Regions from separate parts of the Pantoea sp. BRR-3P genome, predicted to be linked through region 2. Evidence: predicted binding sites of a transcription regulator. Region 2 holds the regulator's gene; each other region holds the start of a gene.

What was found. Region 2 encodes Fur, which represses iron uptake genes when iron is present. Its sites were predicted from a motif close to ATAATAATGAGAACNACTATCAA; they were not measured.
Region 1: a site for Fur is predicted at 2,668-2,690, ahead of fes (enterochelin esterase). Genes of this name have one in related genera too.
Region 3: a site for Fur is predicted at 2,439-2,461, ahead of AAGR08_RS22660 (TonB-dependent siderophore receptor). Genes of this name have one in related genera too.
Region 4: a site for Fur is predicted at 1,945-1,967, ahead of AAGR08_RS16365 (isochorismate synthase). Genes of this name have one in related genera too.

Annotation. Positions count from the first base shown of each region.
Region 1 is NZ_CP155067.1:139,984-144,778, forward strand. Features, by position in the region: gene AAGR08_RS20245 (amino acid adenylation domain-containing protein) at 1-867, opposite strand, end outside; gene AAGR08_RS20250 (MbtH family protein) at 1,038-1,259, opposite strand; gene fes (enterochelin esterase) at 1,252-2,610, opposite strand; gene AAGR08_RS20260 (TonB-dependent siderophore receptor) at 2,889-4,795, shown strand, end outside.
Region 2 is NZ_CP155066.1:2,822,323-2,827,117, reverse strand. Features, by position in the region: gene glnS (glutamine--tRNA ligase) at 1-1,184, shown strand, start outside; gene AAGR08_RS13160 (hypothetical protein) at 1,420-1,815, shown strand; gene fur (ferric iron uptake transcriptional regulator) at 1,876-2,325, opposite strand; gene fldA (flavodoxin FldA) at 2,680-3,210, opposite strand; gene ybfE (LexA regulated protein) at 3,347-3,622, opposite strand; gene ybfF (esterase) at 3,788-4,552, opposite strand.
Region 3 is NZ_CP155067.1:689,850-694,644, reverse strand. Features, by position in the region: gene AAGR08_RS22675 (AraC family transcriptional regulator) at 1-642, opposite strand, end outside; gene AAGR08_RS22670 (SDR family oxidoreductase) at 803-1,537, shown strand; gene AAGR08_RS22665 (helix-turn-helix transcriptional regulator) at 1,558-2,343, opposite strand; gene AAGR08_RS22660 (TonB-dependent siderophore receptor) at 2,500-4,629, shown strand; gene AAGR08_RS22655 (ABC transporter substrate-binding protein) at 4,623-4,795, shown strand, end outside.
Region 4 is NZ_CP155066.1:3,526,149-3,530,943, forward strand. Features, by position in the region: gene entS (enterobactin transporter EntS) at 1-858, shown strand, start outside; gene fepB (Fe2+-enterobactin ABC transporter substrate-binding protein) at 853-1,818, opposite strand; gene AAGR08_RS16365 (isochorismate synthase) at 1,995-3,176, shown strand; gene AAGR08_RS16370 ((2,3-dihydroxybenzoyl)adenylate synthase) at 3,187-4,795, shown strand, end outside.

The sequences.
Region 1 (4,795 bases), on a different replicon from region 2:
CACCGGTCCGAGCGTTGAGATCGCCGCCGAACCCATGCGGCGCATGAACGGAAAGCCAATCGACAAACGCGAGCGGTTGCTGATGCGGGCGAGATAGGCAATTAACAGGGCACTGACGATATCTCCTTCGCTGCTGTCAGCCAGCTGCTGATGCAATCTCGTCAACTGCGGGAGGGTGACCTGACAACTGATGGGGCGAGCGTCGGGATGCGTTATGTTTTCATTTGAGAGCGTAAGGGTTTCAGGAAGCTCAGCGGTGTAGCTTTGCCAGTGGCTGGCGGCGCGCTCGCAGGCGGCGGAATCCTGCCACTGTTGATACTCCTCAATCACCGTGGTGAAGGGGGTAAACGGCGTGGGCGCAGGCGTTTCGCCGGTACACTCGGCGGCATAGATTGCCGCAATGCGCTGCGTCAACGCCGCAAAACTGAAGCCATCTACCAGCAGATGATGATAGCGCTGATACCACAGCCAGTTGCCGTCATCGACGCGCATTAACACGTGACGATAGAGCGGAGCGTCGCCGTCGGCAGGCAGCTCAGCAGCGATATCTGCCTGCATCAGCTTGTGCGCCTGGCGGGTTGCGTCGGCACGCTGGCTAAAATCGTGCCATTCCGGTGCGATGGGTGCTTGTGCATCGAACCACTGCGCCGGATTGCCCTCATCGTCGAGACCAAAGCGCGCCTGCACGGTATCAGCTTCGGCCATCGCCTGACGAATAGCGCTATCGAGTGCGACGCGGTTGATGTTGCCGTGCAACACGCTGTAGTGCGCCACGGTAAATTGATTGCGCGGCTGCGCAATGCTGTCAGCGATCCAGATGCCGGGCTGCGCCGCGACTAAAGGATAGGGTTGTTTGATCGTTGCCAAGAGACAGTTCCTGTCTGATTCCCGTCATCCTTCGGGCTGCAACGGCGTTGGCTGCGTGCGCTCACCCCAGTCACTTACGTCCGTAAGCACCTAGGGATTTGCACACTTGCCGCCTTGCTGCAGCCCGAGTGATTGGGGGAATAAATTAACTAAATGATTAAAAGAGCAAATTAAGCTGCGGTAGACGACGTCTGTTGCGTCGCTGGTCGCATGTCGTGCCAGTTGGCTTCGATAAATTCAATTGCCGCAGCGCGCGTTAGCGGCCCTGCCACGTTATGCCAACCGGCGGGAACGGGAGCGAATGCTGGCCACAAACTGTATTGCTGGCGCGTGTTAAGCAGCACCAGAAATTCCAGCGCATCGTTATCAAACGGGTTTTGTTGTTCAGACATGGTGATTACCTTCAGAGGGTGAGGTTGGGGATAGAAAATCGGCCAGCAGCCAGCGACAGCCGTCGATCAGACCGCCGCGCCAGCACAGCGCATCGTGCCCTCCGGCGTAGCGGCGAAAATGTAATTCGTGGCCAGCGGCTTCCAGCACCGGAGCGATCTGCTGGTTGACGTACACCATGTCCGCCTCGCGATCGCCCACTTCCTGGAAGATCTTCAGCGTGCCCGTTGGCAATGTGCCTTGTTGCAGACGCTGCAACAGCAGGCCCGGCGCGTGATGTTCACGATTGGCGTAGTCGCGGAGATATTGCAGGTTGGGCCACCAGAATGAGCCGGATTGCGTAAGAATGCGGCCAAAGCGCTGCGGCCAGTGCAACCCGGCATACAGGGCGGCGAGTCCACCGTAGCTTTGCCCGGCCACCAACGTGCGATCGGCATCGCTGCTGAATGCCGCGTGTTGCTGAGCCAGCGGCAGTAGCTCTTGCTGCACCGCCTGCCAGAAAGTTTCATTGCACGGTAATTCCGCTTCGCGATGCTGGCTGTCGATGACATCGATAAACAGCCAGCAGGCCGGCGGCAGTTCGCCAGCGGCGGTGACCTGATCCAGTGCGCTAAAGATCGGCTGGCCGTACACCCAGTTTTGTCCGTCGAGCAGAATTGCCAGCGGACGCTGTTCAGGCCGGTCGGTTTTACCCGTGCTGTAGATCCAAACCTTGCGCGTAACCTGGAGCAGCGTGCTGCGCCACCGCAGCGTTTGCAGCGTATCGGGCCAGGTTTCGGCGAGTCCGGCATCCAGCGCTCGCCACGCCGATTGATCCGGCGCATCCGGCATATGCGCGTTGCTCAAAGCAAAGCGACGGCTGCTGAGAAACGGCGGGGTGGGATTGAGCTTGTCGGGAATCGCCAGCGGCATCAGCGAAATCCACCATTTACGTTGCAGCGCGCGACAGGTGTCATCATCGCCACAAAATAGCGGCGGCAGCTGTTGCGCAGTGACCGGAATCAGGCTGTAACTGCCGCGCCAATCGGATTCAATCGGCGTAGACCAATGCCAGACGTTGCTGTCCCCCACGCGCGCCAAACTTTCTGGCGCTTCGCTGTGGTGATCGGTGACGCCATTAATATCGATATAAACCCGTTGCGTAGAAGAAAGTGCGGAATGACCTTGGGGATCGCGCCAAAAAAAATGCATGGAGGTCTGACCCTGCTCATCACGTTCCACCAGCGGTGTTCCGGTGGCATAAAGCCGCTGCCACCAGCCTTCGCCGCCCACATCAGCTTGTCGCAACCATTGCGCAACGGTTCCCGCAGGCAACCAGGTTTTTGCTGTTTTTTCTGCATGCGTTAGAAACATTCTGCAATCCATCTCCAAATTTTGTTCATAGTCTTTACTTAATCAAAGCTAATGCAAATGCTATTGATAACGATTTACATTTGCAATATGATTTTTCGCGCCTAAGAAACCTTCGGATTTTCAGTGGATTATTTTGTGAGAGAGGTCACGCGGGGAAATTAGGGCCGTAAATAATCGATGACAGTAATATTTCAATCCGTTACAGCCTCTGCTATTAGGCGAGGACCTCTGAATGGATTATTTCATCTACAAGGCAGTTTGAAATAGAGATGGCGACTATGTCTATTAAAGTAAGAAAATCAGCAATACCTGCTGTGGCACACCCGTTCAGGTTCAATCCTGTCTATCTTTCACTGGCCTCAATTTTGTTAGTGGCACCGGTGTCCGCCGAAGAGACGATTACCGTTAACGCCGAAACGCACGAAAGCGTCACCGCACCGCTACAAGGCTATGTGGCGAAAGAGAGCGCGGCAGGCACAAAAACCGCCACGCCGTTGCGCAAAACCCCGCAATCCATTTCAGTGATTACGCGTGAGCAGATGGACGATCAAGCGGCGGCATCGGTGGCGGATGCGCTAAGCTACACCAGCGGCGTGCTAACCAACTATCGCGGTAACTCCAACCGTAATGATGAGATTATTGCGCGCGGTTTCCGCTATGCGCCGAAGTTCCTCGACGGCCTGAGCTACGGCTTGTCCGGTCAGGCTGGCGCCGCGGGGCAGATCGATCCCTGGCTGCTGGAGCGCGTTGAGATGATTCATGGTCCCGCCTCGGTGCTGTACGGCCAGGTGAATCCGGGTGGCATCGTGGCGATGACCAGCAAACGCCCGACGGCGCAAAGTATTCATAAAGTGCAGCTCAGCACTGGCAATCAACATTTGGGTGAAGCGGCGTTTGATTTCGGCGGTAAGCTAAATGATGACAACACGCTGTTTTATCGCCTGAACGGTATCGCCAGCACCAAACACGAGTTCGTTAAAGATAATAAACAGCAGCGTATGGCGATTGCGCCGGCCATTACCTGGCTGCCCAACGCCGATACCAGCTTTACGCTGTTGACGCTGTATCAGAACGAGCCGAAAGCGGGCTACCGTAACTTCCTGCCGGCCAACGGAACGTTGTTCAACACCAGTGCCGGACGGATCCCTTATGACTTTAACGTCAGCGATCCGAGCTTCAACGAAGCCAAACGCGAGCAGACGTCGATTGGTTATATTTTCGAGCACAATCTGAACGACAACGTCAGCTTCACGCAGAATCTGCGCTACAGCAACATGGATGAGTCGTACAAATATCTGGTGTATACCGTTGATGCGGATAACGATCACTCGATCAACCGTCGTCCGCAGCACGACAAGATCAAGTCAAAAGAGTTGGGTCTGGATAACCAGCTGAAAGCCACCTTTGATACCGGGAATGTTGCGCACACTGTGCTTGGCGGGCTGGATTACAAGTGGAGCGACGTAGATAACAAATTGTGGCTCGACAGGGGCGATCAATACATTCTCGATTGGGCTAACCCAACGCGTATCAGCATCAACGAGAGCGATTTGACGCTGACTACCAGCACCCGTAAGAAGCTCGATCAGGTTGGTGTTTATCTGCAGGATCAGCTGGAGTGGAATCAGTGGAACCTGCTGTTGTCAGGCCGTAATGACTGGAGCGAAGTGCGTACACAGGATCGCACCGATAACAGCGAAACCCAGCAGAATGATAACAAGTTCACCGGGCGCGCCGGTTTGCTGTATGCGTTCGATAACGGGATTTCGCCATACATCAGCTACAGCACCTCGTTTGAACCCAACCTGAACAGCGGCGCGCCGGGCACCGATCCGTTCAAACCGACCACCGGTGAACAGACAGAAGTGGGCGTGAAGTATCAGCCGTTGGGCTGGGATGCGGTGTTTACCGTGTCCGCGTTTGATATCACGCAGAAAAACATTACCGCTTATAACAACGTCACCGGCTATAACGAGCAGATTGGTAAAGTGCGTTCAAAAGGTATTGAAACCGAAGCGCATGCGCAGATCACGCCAGAGATCAAACTGCTGGCGGCTTATACCTACACCGATGCGGTGACCAAAGAGAGCAGCATCACCGAACGTATTGGTCACTCGCCGTCCAGCATTCCGCGTCATGCGGCCTCGGCGTGGGGCAGTTATACCTTCCTCGATGGCGTGCTGAA
Region 2 (4,795 bases):
GCGACGGTGGTTTTGAAGAGGGTAAAGCCTGCCTGCGTGCCAAAATTGATATGGCCTCTAGCTTCATTGTGATGCGCGATCCTGTGCTGTATCGCATTAAGTTTGCCGATCACCATCAGACTGGCAGCAAGTGGTGCATCTATCCAATGTACGACTTCACGCACTGCATTTCGGACGCCATTGAAGGCATTACGCATTCACTCTGCACACTTGAATTCCAGGATAACCGACGCCTGTACGATTGGGTGCTGGATAACATCACCATTCCTGTGCATCCGCGCCAGTACGAGTTCTCCCGTCTGAATCTGGAATACGCGGTGATGTCGAAGCGTAAACTGACGCAGTTGGTGAGCGAGAAGGTTGTGGAAGGTTGGGACGATCCGCGTATGTTGACCGTTTCTGGTCTGCGTCGTCGTGGCTACAGCGCCGCATCAATCCGCGAATTCTGCCGTCGTATCGGTGTGACTAAGCAGGATAATATCGTCGAGATGGCATCACTGGAGTCGTGCATTCGTGACGATCTCAATGAAAACGCGCCGCGTGCGATGGCAGTTATGGATCCACTGAAAGTGGTAATTGAGAACCTGCCAGCTGGGCATGAAGAGATCATCAGCATGCCGAATCATCCGAACAAACCGGAGATGGGCACGCGTGAAGTACCGTTCAGCCGCGAAGTGTGGATTGATCGCGCAGACTTCCGTGAAGAAGCCAACAAGCAATACAAACGTTTGGTGCTGGGCAAAGAAGTACGTCTGCGTAACGCTTACGTGATTCGTGCTGAACGCGTGGCGAAGGATGATGAAGGTAATATCACCTGCATCTACTGCACATGTGATGTAGATACGTTAAGCAAAGATCCTGCTGATGGTCGTAAAGTGAAAGGCGTTATTCACTGGGTGTCTGCGATTCACGCGCTACCGGCGGAATTCCGTCTGTACGATCGTCTGTTCAGTGTGCCAAATCCGGGAGCGGCAGAGGATTTCCTCACCACCATCAACCCGAACTCGCTGGAAACTAAACAGGGCTTCGTTGAGCCAGGCTTGCGTGCTGCTGAGCCAATGGCGCCATATCAGTTTGAGCGCGAAGGCTATTTCTGTGCTGACAGCGTCTATTCGCAGCCGTCCAAATTGGTGTTTAACCGCACCGTAGGTTTGCGTGACACCTGGGCAAAAATCGGCGAATAATCTTTTTTGCTGATAGTACGATAAGATCATGAAAGGGCGAGCAATCGCCCTTTTTTATTGTCTGCATTTGGCAATGGGTAATCAATTATTCTGCATGCCAGTTAATAGGTTTCTTTTGTCGTTTACGACTATTCTGACTTTAGAAAAATTAATCCATTTGGCCGTGTGAAAAACTTTTTTTCAGGTAGGCTATGCGCTCTTAAACGTTGCTTCGCGGGTTACCAAAGGAAAAAAAATGACAAGTCTCGCTCTGGAAGCCAAGCACAGTGTGGTTGTTTTACATCAACTTATCGAACGTATTTTCAATCAGGTCGAAGGCAGTGATGACAGCATCGACCTGTTTTTGTCGCACTTTCATCCCGAATTTAAAATGGTGACACCGCAAGGTAAACAGTTGGATCTTAATGAGATGGAAGCGCTGTTTCGCCAGTTAAATGGTCAACGCGAAGGTATGCGGATTGCGACCAGCGAGCACGCCATTATCTCGCAGCAAAGTGAGGAAGTGACGATTCAGTATCGTGAATTACAAATGATGAATGGCATCAATCAGAGCCGTATTTCACTGGCGGTTCTTGATTGCAGCACCAGCATTCCACGCTGGCGTTACCTGCAAGAAACCCTCATTGCCTGAATTCAGGTATAAAAAAACCGGCTCAAGCGCCGGTTTTTTTATACTGCATAGCACACTTAATTACTTATCGTGGAGCGTCTCGTCTTCGCGGCAGTCTCCCAGAGCACAGTGACCGTACAAGTACAGACTGTGGTTGCTGAGTTTGATACCGTGGCGAGTGGCAATTTCACGCTGGCGCGTTTCGATTGATTCATCGCTGAATTCGATAACCTTGCCACAATCCAGGCAGATCAGGTGATCGTGATGGTGCTGCTGGGTCAGTTCGAATACGGATTTACCGCCTTCGAAGTTATGACGGGTTACGATGCCCGCGTCGTCAAACTGGTTAAGAACGCGATATACCGTGGCCAGACCAATCTCTTCGCCCATATCAATCAGGCGTTTATACAAATCTTCCGCACTGACGTGATGGGACTCGGGTCCGGGTCCCTGAAGCACTTCCAGAATTTTCAGTCTGGGGAGCGTGACTTTCAGGCCAGCCTTCTTCAATGCGGAGTTGTTGTCAGTCATGCGGATATTGTCCTGTTACTTTGCTAGTCACTTGCGGCGCAGGGGCCTTGAATGTTTAGGTCAACGCGCATTCTCATTTGCGTCTCATTATAGAACTCAAGCAGTGAAATGAAAACCAAGGCAACGTCCTTAATCAATAAAGAGGGTAAGGATAATGTCACTAACGTCTTCAAGACCGGTAAGTTTTGGATTCCATTTCACTCAGCCTCATTCTACAGCCAGAGGAATAAGCGGGTGACCATTGCGGGTATTCTACAGATTTGCGGGGAAAAGTTAAAAAACCGTAGCTATTATTTTTATAGGAAATTCCGTTACCCGATGTGAGATAGCGCCCACATCGGGCAGAGAAGGGGATTAGGCTTCAATAATCTCTTTCAGCTGCAGCTCATCGAAGATCTGTTTCACCCATTTCTCAACGCGTTCATTGGTCAGTTCGGGTTGACGATCTTCGTCAATCGCCAGACCGAGGAAGTGTTTATCATCGGCCAAACCTTTAGATGCTTCAAAATGGTAGCCTTCGGTAGGCCAGTGGCCGACGATAACGGCACCATTTGGCTCGATGATGTCGCGAATGGTACCCATCGCGTCGCAGAAGTATTCGGCGTAATCCTCCTGATCGCCACAGCCAAAAAGTGCTACCAGCTTGCCATTGAAATCAATCTCTTCCAGCGTTGGGAAGAAATCATCCCAGTCACACTGCGCTTCACCATAATACCATGTCGGGATGCCCAGCAGCAGGATGTCGAATGCATCGAGATCTTCTTTGGTGCTCTTAGCAATGTCATGCACTTCGGCGACATCTTTACCCAGTTGTTTCTGGATCATTTTTGCAATGTTTTCAGTGTTGCCGGTATCGCTGCCGAAGAAAATGCCTACGATTGCCATGGGTTAGGTAACCTCTTAAATCCTGATTGTGAAAGTAAGTCAGTTGACTGCACAGTTATGCGAATAATAGCAGACCGGTAAAAAGTGCGGAACTTGTAAAGCCGTGACTTTTGTTCCAGCGTGCGGTTTGGGCACGCTACGACAGTTTGAGCTGTGCTAGCAGCATTTGTTCAATCAATTCGCTGCGACTGATGTTTTGCTGATCGGCCAGCGTACTGAGCGCGTCAACCGCCTCGCTGGACATTTTCAGCTCAACACGACGCAACCCACGCACTTTATCGCGCTTGAGCTGATTACGTTTATTGATGCGTAGCTGTTCATCACGCGTCAACGGGCTAGTTTTCGGGCGACCAGGACGCCGCTCGTCTGCGAAGAGATCAAGCGTGGTGCGGTCTGTCTGTTCTTTTGCCATGGTTTGTAAAACTGAGTGGGCGCGAACGGCGGAAAGGCGCTGCGCGATTAAAACATTATCGGCCCGACCACGGTAAAAATATCCGTGGCAAATTTTTAGCGCGACATCATACTCCAGCGCCTTCTCTGACGCCAACCCTAAAGCACGCGCGGCAAGCTTTTGCTTTTACAGATTAAAAAACCGCCGAACCGCGCGCAAAACCGCATCAGGTTTCTCGGCATGCACCCAATGTCCGGCCCCGCTGATAACGTGCGCATGTGCCTGAGGGAATTGACGCAGCAGCGCATCGCGATGCTGATTATCCAGATAAGGCGAGTCACCGCCGCGAATAAACAGCGCCGGATGCGGCCAGGCAGGCACCTCTTCCCAACCGGAAATGGTGGTGTAATTATCCCACAGCACCGGCACGTTAAAGCGCCATTCACCTTCGACGAATGACTTGAGGATGAACTGAATCACGCCGTCCTCATTAATATGCTGACGCATCACCTCTGCCGCTTCACTACGACGTGTGACGCCAGCGGTAGTAACGGCTCGGATGGCGGCAAAAATTTCGTCATGGCGGCGCGTTTGATAATCAACGGGCGCGATATCGATCATCACCATTTTCTCAATGCGTTCAGGCGCAATAGCGCTCAGCGCCATAGCAACTTTTCCTCCCATCGAATGACCGATAACGCCAGCGCGATCAATGTTGTGCGCATCCAGCGTTTCAACAATATCCTGTGCCATAACGTGATAATTCATCACGTCGCTGCGTGCGGACAAACCATGGTTACGAACATCAACCTGCAGCGTTGGGCGGGCATCACGTACGCCACGCGCCAGCACGCCAAGGTTATCGAGGCTGCCAAAAAGACCATGAATTAACAGAATCGGTATGGCAGCGGGAGCAGATTGTTCAGTTTGCAGACGAGCGTTCAAAATCATGGCTAAAGTTCTTACGGTTGTGACCTTGGCTTAGGTTATCATGGATTCACCTGTCCAGCAGTCAGGCCGGTGGGCATTAGGGCATATTCCGACTTTTGCCCGTAAACGTTGCCAACGCTATCGGCTGCCACGGATTTAACTTTATAATCCTTATGTTAGAACCCGCTCACATTTTGCACGACTGGATTTTGCTAAGGCCGTTGCACTACTGCGTGGTTCTGTCATTTGCCAGAATCGTACGGA
Region 3 (4,795 bases), on a different replicon from region 2:
TTCCTTTGCCAGAGAAGGCACATCCAGCGGCTGACGCCAGTCGGCATGAATCCGCTGCAAAGCACGGGCAACCCGGCCAAAATGGCCCTGATAGGTTAATGCCGCGCGCACCGCGCCGCCCTGTTCGCCCATCAACACGCGAAAACAGATCTCTTCCACCCGTGCGGGTCCTAACACCTTGGCCTCAAGTGGATCGCTCAATGCTTCGAGCAAGCGCAGCGTGCTTTGGGCTAACGCCCGATCGATAGGCGTAGAAATGATGCTCGCTGGTGCAGCAGTAATGGCTGTTTGCCCGTGAGCCAATTGCGCCACCAACCGCGCCACCATCGCAACATCCAAACGAATAGCAATGCCCAGCAATGGTTCTTCGGAAGTGGCTTCCGTCTCCGCAGAAAATGGCAGAGGTACCGACAGCACCAGATAATGTTGCGCATCGTAGCGATACATTTTATCGGCGAGAAAGGCGCGTTTCGATCCCTGGCAAATGATGATGATACTCGGTTCATACAGCACCGGCGTGCGCGCCCATTGCCGATCGGCACGCATAAAGCGCACGCTGTCCAGCAGCGATTCGGTATAGCCTTCCTGACGTGCCAGCTGACTAAGTAATGCGCAGGTTTGCTGTTGAACGGTACGCGACATGATTACTATTCCTGTGAGAGATTCAGGCAAAGGATAGCGTTTAAAATCAGCGATGCGCAACGACGGCGAGATAATCAGGCAAACATGCGCCACAATCCGGTCTGTTGTGCCTGGCGTGATGCATCGACAATAACCTCGTCAACTCAACGAGGAATACGTCATGACCCAACGCAATCCAAAAGTCATTATTTTAACCGGCGCCAGCAGCGGTATTGGCGAAGGCATTGCGCGCCATCTGGCACAGCTTGGTCATCAGCTCGTGCTCGGCGCGCGCCGCACCGACCGTCTCTCAATGCTGTGCGAAGAGCTCCGCTTTTCTGGCGCCAGCGTGGATTATTTAGCCACCGATGTCACGCAGCGCGCTGATACACAACAGCTGGCCGATTTTGCCCTGGCGAAATATGGCCGCATTGATGTGATGATCAACAACGCGGGCGTGATGCCGCTGTCGCCGATGAGTTCAATGAAGGTTGAGGAGTGGGACTTGATGCTCGACGTCAATATTCGCGGCGTACTTTATGGTATCGCGGCGGTGCTGCCCACCCTACAGGCGCAGCAGTATGGCCACATTATTAATATCGCTTCCGTCGGTGCGCTAACCGTTTCGCCGACCGCTGCAGTCTATTGCGCCACCAAGTTCGCGGTGCGCGCCATTTCCGATGGCTTACGCCAGGAATCACCACAGCTGCGCGTGACGGTGATTAATCCCGGCGTGGTGGAGTCTGAACTGGCTGACACCATTACCGATAGCGTGGCGCAGGAAGCCATGAAGCGTTATCGCCAGATTGCACTCAAACCCGAAGCGATTGCCAAAGCGGTGAGCTGGGCCATCGATCAACCTGGCGACGTTGATACCAGTGAAATCACCGTACGCCCCACAGCCAGCGCCCATTAACCTGCAAAGCCGTGGCGATTTCAGGCTGAAATCCGTAAAAATCGCTGCGGCGTTTCCCCCATCAAACGGCGAAACATGGAGATAAATGCGCTGGGGCTTTGGTAGCCCAGCTGATTGGCGATACGAACGACCGTTTGCCCCTGCGCCAATTGCACCAGTGCCTCGGATAATCGTAACTGCTGCCGCCACTGCGTAAAGGTGATGCCGGTTTGATCGCGGAACAAACGTGCCAACGTGCGTGAACTCGCGCCGACGCGCTGTCCCCATGCTTCCAGCGTATCGCTGCTGGCCGGCGCTTGCAGTAGCTGCTGGCAAATACTCAGCAAACGGCGATCGCTGGGCAGTGGCAAATTACACACCGGGCCTGCCGGTGCGCGACGAATCTCATCCAGTAATAGCGGCATGATTAACTCTACGCGCGCCGCCTCGGGCTGCGCCTGCTGCTCATTCTCCACCAGCGTTTGCATCAGCGCCTGCAGCAGCGGCGAAATCATCATGCTATGTGTCTGCGGCCAAAAGGCGCGCGCCAGTTTGGGATCAAGGTACAAACTCAGGCTGCGAATATCACTTAATGCCATTAAGGCGTGCGGAATAGTCCCCGGTAGCCACAGCGCACGGCCCGGCGTTAACGTCCATGATGCGGTCTGCGTTTGTACTCGCATCACTCCTTGAAAACAGAATATCAGCTGCGCGACTTCATGGGCGTGCCAGCGCTCCTCACGTCCAGCGTGGTAATGCATCTCGCGCGTGGCGACTAAAGGCTGCGGCGGGAGCGCTTCCGCCTGCGTTAATTTCTGCAACACCATCTCATCCAATCCCGTTAGATTGCCGATTGATGTCCGTTGTGCGCGATTCGTCGGTGATACCGCGTAAAGCCGCCAGCAGGACGCTATTAAATAAAATAGTAATGATTATCATTTGTATCACTAAATGAGGCCATTGGACTATATCGGGGAAAATAAATGCCGGGTCACTGCACCTTCAAACGCACGCCCTTAAGCGCACTCTTACTGATGATCATCAGCAGCGCATCGGGCTGGGCGGCGGAGAAAAACAATGCTGATAACAGCACACTTACCGTTACCGCCAGCAGCGTTGAGAGCGATAGCGCCGATGCTGACAGCTGGAATCAGGTGGCGAAAAAAGCCGATAGCGTCACTAAAAGCACGCGTCCATTGATTGAAACGCCGCAGAGTATTTCGGTGATAACGCAGGCGCAGATGGCCTCGCAGGCGGCGCTGAATGTCTCGCAGGCTTTGCGTTATAACAGCGGGATTGGCGCGGAGGGTGGCGGCGCAGATTATCGCTTTGATGACATCTCAATTCGCGGTTTTTCTGCCGATGAGTATCTGGATGGCCTGCGCTTACCCACCGTTACCTATTGGTCACGTCCGAATTACGATACTTATCTATTAGATCGCCTTGAAATAGTGAAAGGCCCAAGTTCGGTTACGTTCGGCCAGGCAAGTCCCGGCGGCGTGGTAAACCTAATCAGTAAGCGCCCAACCGCTGAGCCGATCCACCAGATTTTTGTCAGTACCGGCAGCCATAACCTGTTTGAAACCGGCCTCGATCTCTCCGGCGCGCTGGATAACGATGAACATTGGCTGGGACGCCTGACCGGAACCTGGTCACGCAATGACACGCAGGTCGATTACACCAAATACAAACATTATGACATCGCCCCTGCCCTCACCTGGCAGCCGAATGACGACACGCGTCTGACGCTGCTCGGGCAGTTCCGCAAAGATCCCTACACCGGATTTTATAATCAGCTACCGCTGGAAGGCAGCCTGATCAAACTGGCGCAGGGCAATTACTCCGATAAGTTTTACGGTGGCCAACCGGGCTTTGATTACTATCGCCGTGAACAAGCCAGTATCGGCTATGACTTTATGCATAAATTTGATGATATCTGGAGCGTGCACCAGAATCTGCGCTATCTGCACACCAGCAGCGATTATCAAATGGTCTATCCAAACGCCACCGTGAATGACGGTTCGGCCACGGTGAGCCGTGACAGCATGCGGGTGATTGAGTCGTTTAACGCCTTTGACGTGGATACCAATCTGCAGGGCAATCTGGATACGGGGCCAGTCAACCACGCGCTGACGCTTGGTGTTGATTACGTGCACGACGATCTGCGGCAAAACAGCGGCTATGGTACGGCGTCAGATATCAGCTATCTCAATCCTGATTACAGTACGCCGGTCGATCCGTTGTTGATCGATAACCATAATCGCTCGTTTATGACTCAGCTCGGCTTCTACCTGCAGGACAGCATGAAGTGGAACCAGTGGATCCTGAATCTAGGCGGGCGCTACGATCGGTCACAAACTCGCAGCCAGAACTGGGTTGCCGGTTCGCGTACTGAACTGAATGATTACGCCACCACTGGTCGAGCAGGCCTGATGTACCACTTTGATAACGGCATCGCGCCCTATATTAGCTACGGTACCTCCTTCCAGCCGCAGGCCGGCACCTCGTTTGACGGAAACGCTTTTACCCCCACCAAAGGCAAGCAGTCTGAAGTTGGCGTGAAGTATCAGCCGAATGGCCTTAACGCGCTGTTCAGCGCCGCTCTTTACGATCTGCGCCAAACTAACGTGCTGACCGCCGATCCTGAGCATGCTAACTATTCAGTACAAACCGGCGAAATCCGTTCGCAGGGATTTGAGCTGGATGCCAAAGCTAACCTTACTTCGCGCTGGCTGGTGAACGCCTCTTATGCGCTGACCAACCCGAAAGTGTTGTCTGCCAATGATGACACTGAAGGTAAGCAGCCCGTCGCCATTGCTCGCCAAAGCGCCACGTTGTGGACAGAATACGCCTTGCCTGGCGTGCTAGAGGGCATAACGATTGGCGGTGGCGGACGCTACGTCGGAACCAGCTATGCCACCACTGACAACAGCTTGAAAGTGCCGGCAGCACTGGTTTACGACGCGATGATGCGCTATCGCTGGCAGGATTGGCAACTGGGGCTCAACCTACAGAACCTTACCGATAAACAGTACATCAGCAACTGTAACGATCTCGGTTGCCACTTTGGTTTACGTCGCCAACTGATCGCCACGGTGAGCTATCAGTGGTAATCAGTCGTCGACAACTTTTACTGGGCGCGCTGACAGGCGCTGCCCTGTATTCATTTCCCACATGGGCGGATACCGCGCCGCGCTGGGTGATCCTCGATTGGGGATTGACCGAAATGGCGCTGCTGCTCAACGTCACTCCAGTGGGGGTGGCCGCGCCGGACTGGTA
Region 4 (4,795 bases), 700 kb from region 2:
TTGGCCGCCACGCCCGCGCTGGTGGGGCGTGAAAATATTATGCAGGCCGGAGCCATCACCATGTTAACGGTGCGCTTCGGCTCGATTTTGTCACCTGCGATTGCCGGTTTGGTGATTGCCCACGGCGGCGTAACCTGGAACTATGGTCTCGCCGCGTTCGGCACGCTGCTCACGGTGTTGACGCTGTTAAAATTACCGCACTTGCCGCCTCCGCCGCAGCCGCGTGAACATCCGCTGAAATCCCTGGCCGCTGGCGTGCAGTTTCTTTTTGCCAGCCCGATTGTCGGCATGGTGGCGCTGATTGGTGCACTGGTAACCTTAGCCAGCGCGGTACGCGTGCTCTATCCCGCACTCGCGCCGCATTGGTCAGTGAGTGCTGACCAGCTGGGTTTGCTTTACGCCGCGGTGCCGCTCGGTGCGGCGGTGGGCGCGTTGACCAGCGGCAAACTGAAACACGCCGCGCGTCCAGGGCAGTTAATACTCGGCAGCGCGATTGCGGCGTTTATCGCCCTTGGTTTGTTTAGCCTGATGCCGAACCTGCCGCTGGCGTTAGCTTGCCTGATCGCCTTCGGTTACTTCAGCGCCATCAATAGCTTGGTGCAATACGCGATGATTCAAGCGCTCACGCCCGATCATTTGCTTGGTCGCATCAATGGGTTGTGGACCGCGCAGAACGTCACTGGCGATGCGATTGGTGCAGCGGTGATTGGCGCGATGGGTTCCTGGCTGCTGCCACCGCAGGCCGCTGCGGTGTTTGGCTTCGCCGCGGCGCTGCTGGGCATGGTGATGTGGTTAGTGATGGGGCGTTTACGTCGTTACCACCCGCCAGCGCCAGAGCTGGCGGAACAGGTATCATGATTTAACGAACAGTTTTTCCAGACGCGCGAGCAGATTGCTGGCGCTGTAGTAATCGAGACGGAACGAATCGACACCCAATTCGTACACCTGCTTGTTTTGCACCGCAGCATTCTGCGCCAGGAACGGATTGCTCAGCACCGACTGCGTGGTTTTGTCGTCGGCGGCAAACAGCAGGAAGGTTTTACCCGTCAGGCCGCTGGCGAGGTTTTCGCCTGACAGCTGAATGATGTCTTTACGCTGTCCCATGCTGTGGCTCTGCTCCACGCTGGCCGGCGGTACCGCCAGGGTGAAACCGAGTTGTTCCAGCAGCTTGCCCTGCGCCGAGGCGGCGGTCCACAGGTTGACCGCGCGCCCACCGCCGTTCCACACCATGGCGGAAACCGGCTGCGGCGGCAGCGTGATGGCTTTCTTCAGCGCGGCTTCGCGATCGTTGAAGGCGTTAACACGCTGTGCCGCCTGAACTTCGTGGCCGGTGGCCTGGCCTAATAGTGTGACCACATCCTGCCAGCTTTTATCGTCGTAGTTGACCACTAACGTCGGTGCGATGGCAGAGAACTGATCGACGAGTTTGATGGCGGAGTCATTGCCGGTGGCGCTGACGATGATCAGGTCCGGCGCTTCGGCTGCTACCGCTTCGGCACTCGGTTCACCAATGTACAGACGTTTGAGTTGGTGCTGTTTGGCGACCTCGCTCCATTGGCGGAAGAAACCCTGCTCGTCGGCCAGACGGCTATTGGGTGCAGTCGCACCCGAGGCGATGACCGGCGCATCAATCGCCAGCAGCGAACCGGTCAGCGTGACGCTGGTGGAAACAATACGCTGTGGCGCTTTGTTTAAGGTGAGCGATCCGTTAGCCCCTTGAAGGGTGCGCGGCCAACCTTGTTCGGCATGCGCGACGCTGGTGAAAATCTGGAAAACACTCATTAGGGCTGCAATAGCCCAAAAACCGCATTTATTCATAAGTTTTAGCCCACTTTTTAGCATATTGCCCTGTTCAGCGTCAGCGCCTGATTACGTCAAAAGGTCGCTGAAATCCCGCGAATGGATTGACACTTTTGCCCAATCGACGTAGGTTACAGGCCCATAATAAAAATGATAATCATTCTTAATAATCTTATCATTTATAGGTGAAAATTATGGTGGAAACGACCACGTTTGAAAATGCCTGGCTGAAGGATTATTCCGCGCTTTGCCGTGGTTTTCTCTTTACCTCGCCGTGGCGCAGTTTGGCAACGCAAGGATGCTATACCACCATTAGCGCGCCGGTACATGATGCCGCGTCGCTGCAGGGTGATTTCCAACAACAGCTGCGTCAGCACTTTGCTGCCGCAAAAAAACAGGGCATCGCCAATCCGATTCTGGTCGGGGCGATCCCATTCGATGTCAGCCAGCCTGCGGCGTTGTTTATTCCCGAAGCCCATCAGACCTTCAATCGCGACGACCTGCAAAACGCACTGCCGCAAGGCATCAGCGATCTGCCAGAGGTGCGCCGTCGCACGCCGGTACCAGACCACGATGTCTTCCTCAATATGGTGGCAGATGCGGTAGCAGCCACGCAGCGCGGCGAGCTGGATAAAGTGGTGCTGTCGCGCCTGATGGATATCGTCACGGAGCAGCCGGTGGATACGGCAACGTTGATGCAGCGCGTGATTGCGCAGAATCCGAATAGCTACCATTTCCATCTGCCGCTGCCGCAAGGCGGTGCGCTGATCGGTGCCAGCCCGGAACTGATGCTGCGTAAACAAGGTCGCGATTTCAGTTCTTGTCCGCTCGCCGGATCTGCACGGCGCAATCATGGCGATGCGCAGCAGGATCGCGCGGCAGGTAACACGCTGATGAATTCCAGCAAAGATCGCCATGAACACAAACTGGTGACCGACGCGATGCGCGATACGCTGCAGCCGCGCAGCCGTTTGCTGTCAGTACCGAGCACGCCTTCGCTGATCACCACCGCTACGCTGTGGCATCTGGCGACGCAAATTGACGGCGAAGTCCAGAATGAGCAGGAAAATGCCCTGTCGCTGGCCTGCCTGCTGCATCCAACGCCGGCGCTGAGCGGCTTCCCGCATCAGCGCGCGCAGCAGCTCATCCAGCAGCTGGAACCTTTTGATCGCCAGCTGTTTGGCGGCATCGTCGGCTGGTGCGATAGCGAAGGCAATGGCGAATGGGTAGTGACTATCCGCTGCGGCACCGTGCACGGCACGCGTGTGCGGCTGTTTGCCGGCGCGGGCATCGTCGCCGACTCCCAACCTGAATCAGAATGGCGCGAAACCGGCGTGAAGCTGGATACAATGTTGCGCGCCTTTGGACTGCAATAAAGGAAAGAGCATGAGCATTCCCTATACTCGCTGGCCGGACGATCTGGCCGCGCGCTACCGCGAAAAAGGCTACTGGCTGGATGTACCGATGACCGATATTTTGGCGCGTCATCAGCATAACGATGCCATCGCGGTGATTGATGGCGATCGTCAAATTAGCTATCGCGAATTGGATGTACTGAGCAGCAACCTGGCCGCCGCGCTACAGCGTCGTGGCCTGCAAAACGGTGATACTGCGCTGGTGCAACTCGGCAACGTGGCCGATTTTTATGTCACGGTGTTTGCGCTGTTCAAGCTCGGCGTAGCATCAGTCTTCGCGCTGTTCAGTCATCAGCGCACCGAACTGAGCGCCTATGCGGCGCAGATTGAGCCCAAGCTGCTGATTGCCGATCGCACCCATGCGCTGTTTGCTGACGACACCTTTATCAGCGCACTGTGCGACGCGCAGCCTTCGCTGCAGCAGGTGATTTTACGCAATGACAATCAGCCGGAAAACACGCTGGAAGCGCTGATGGCGGAAGCGGCGGGTGATTTCGTCGCCACGCCAACTGCCGCCGATGAAGTGGCATTTTTCCAACTCTCAGGCGGCAGCACCGGCACGCCAAAGCTGATTCCGCGCACCCACAACGATTACTACTACAGCATTCGCGCCAGTGATGAGATCTGTGAGGTAACCGCCGATACGCGCTATCTCATCGCCCTGCCCGCCCCGCATAACTTCGCCATGAGTTCACCCGGTTCACTCGGCGTATTTTACGCGGGTGGACAGGTGATATTGGCCGCCGATCCCAGCGCGACGCTGTGTTTCCCGCTGATTGAAAAGCATCAGGTTACGGATACTGGTTTGGTGCCACCGGCGGTGAGTTTGTGGCTACAGGCGATTCAGGAATGGGGCAGCAACAAGCAGCTGGCCTCGCTGCAGCGCATTCAGGTGGGCGGCGCCAAATTGGGTGAAACCCTGGCCGCACGCATTCAGAACGAAATGGGCTGTCAGCTGCAGCAGGTGTTCGGTATGGCCGAAGGTTTGGTGAACTACACCCGCTTTGGCGACGATGAGAACACCATTCTCACCACGCAAGGCCGCCCAATCTCTGAGGACGACGAAGTGTGGGTTGCAGATGAGCACGGCAATGCGCTGCCAACTGGCACCATTGGTCGCCTGATGACGCGCGGTCCTTACACCTTTCGCGGCTACTACAAGAGCCCAGAGCATAACGCCGCCAGCTTCGACACCCATGGGTTTTACTGCTCTGGCGATCTGATTGAGATTAACGCGCAGGGTTACATCACTGTACAAGGACGTGAAAAAGATCAGATTAACCGCGGTGGCGAGAAGATCGCAGCGGAGGAGATCGAAAATCTGCTGCAGCGCCATCCAGACGTGATCCACGCCGCGCTGGTGTCGATGAACGATGAATTGATGGGTGAAAAGAGTTGCGCCTTTATCGTCGCCAGCCAGCCGATTAAAGCGGTGGCGCTGCGCCGTCATCTGCGTGAGCTGGGCGTGGCCGAGTTCAAATTACCTGACCGTATTACCTGCGTAGATGCCCTGCCGCTAACGCCTGTTGGCAAGGTAGATAAAAAACGTTTACGCCAACAGCTTGCCGATCAACAAGCGC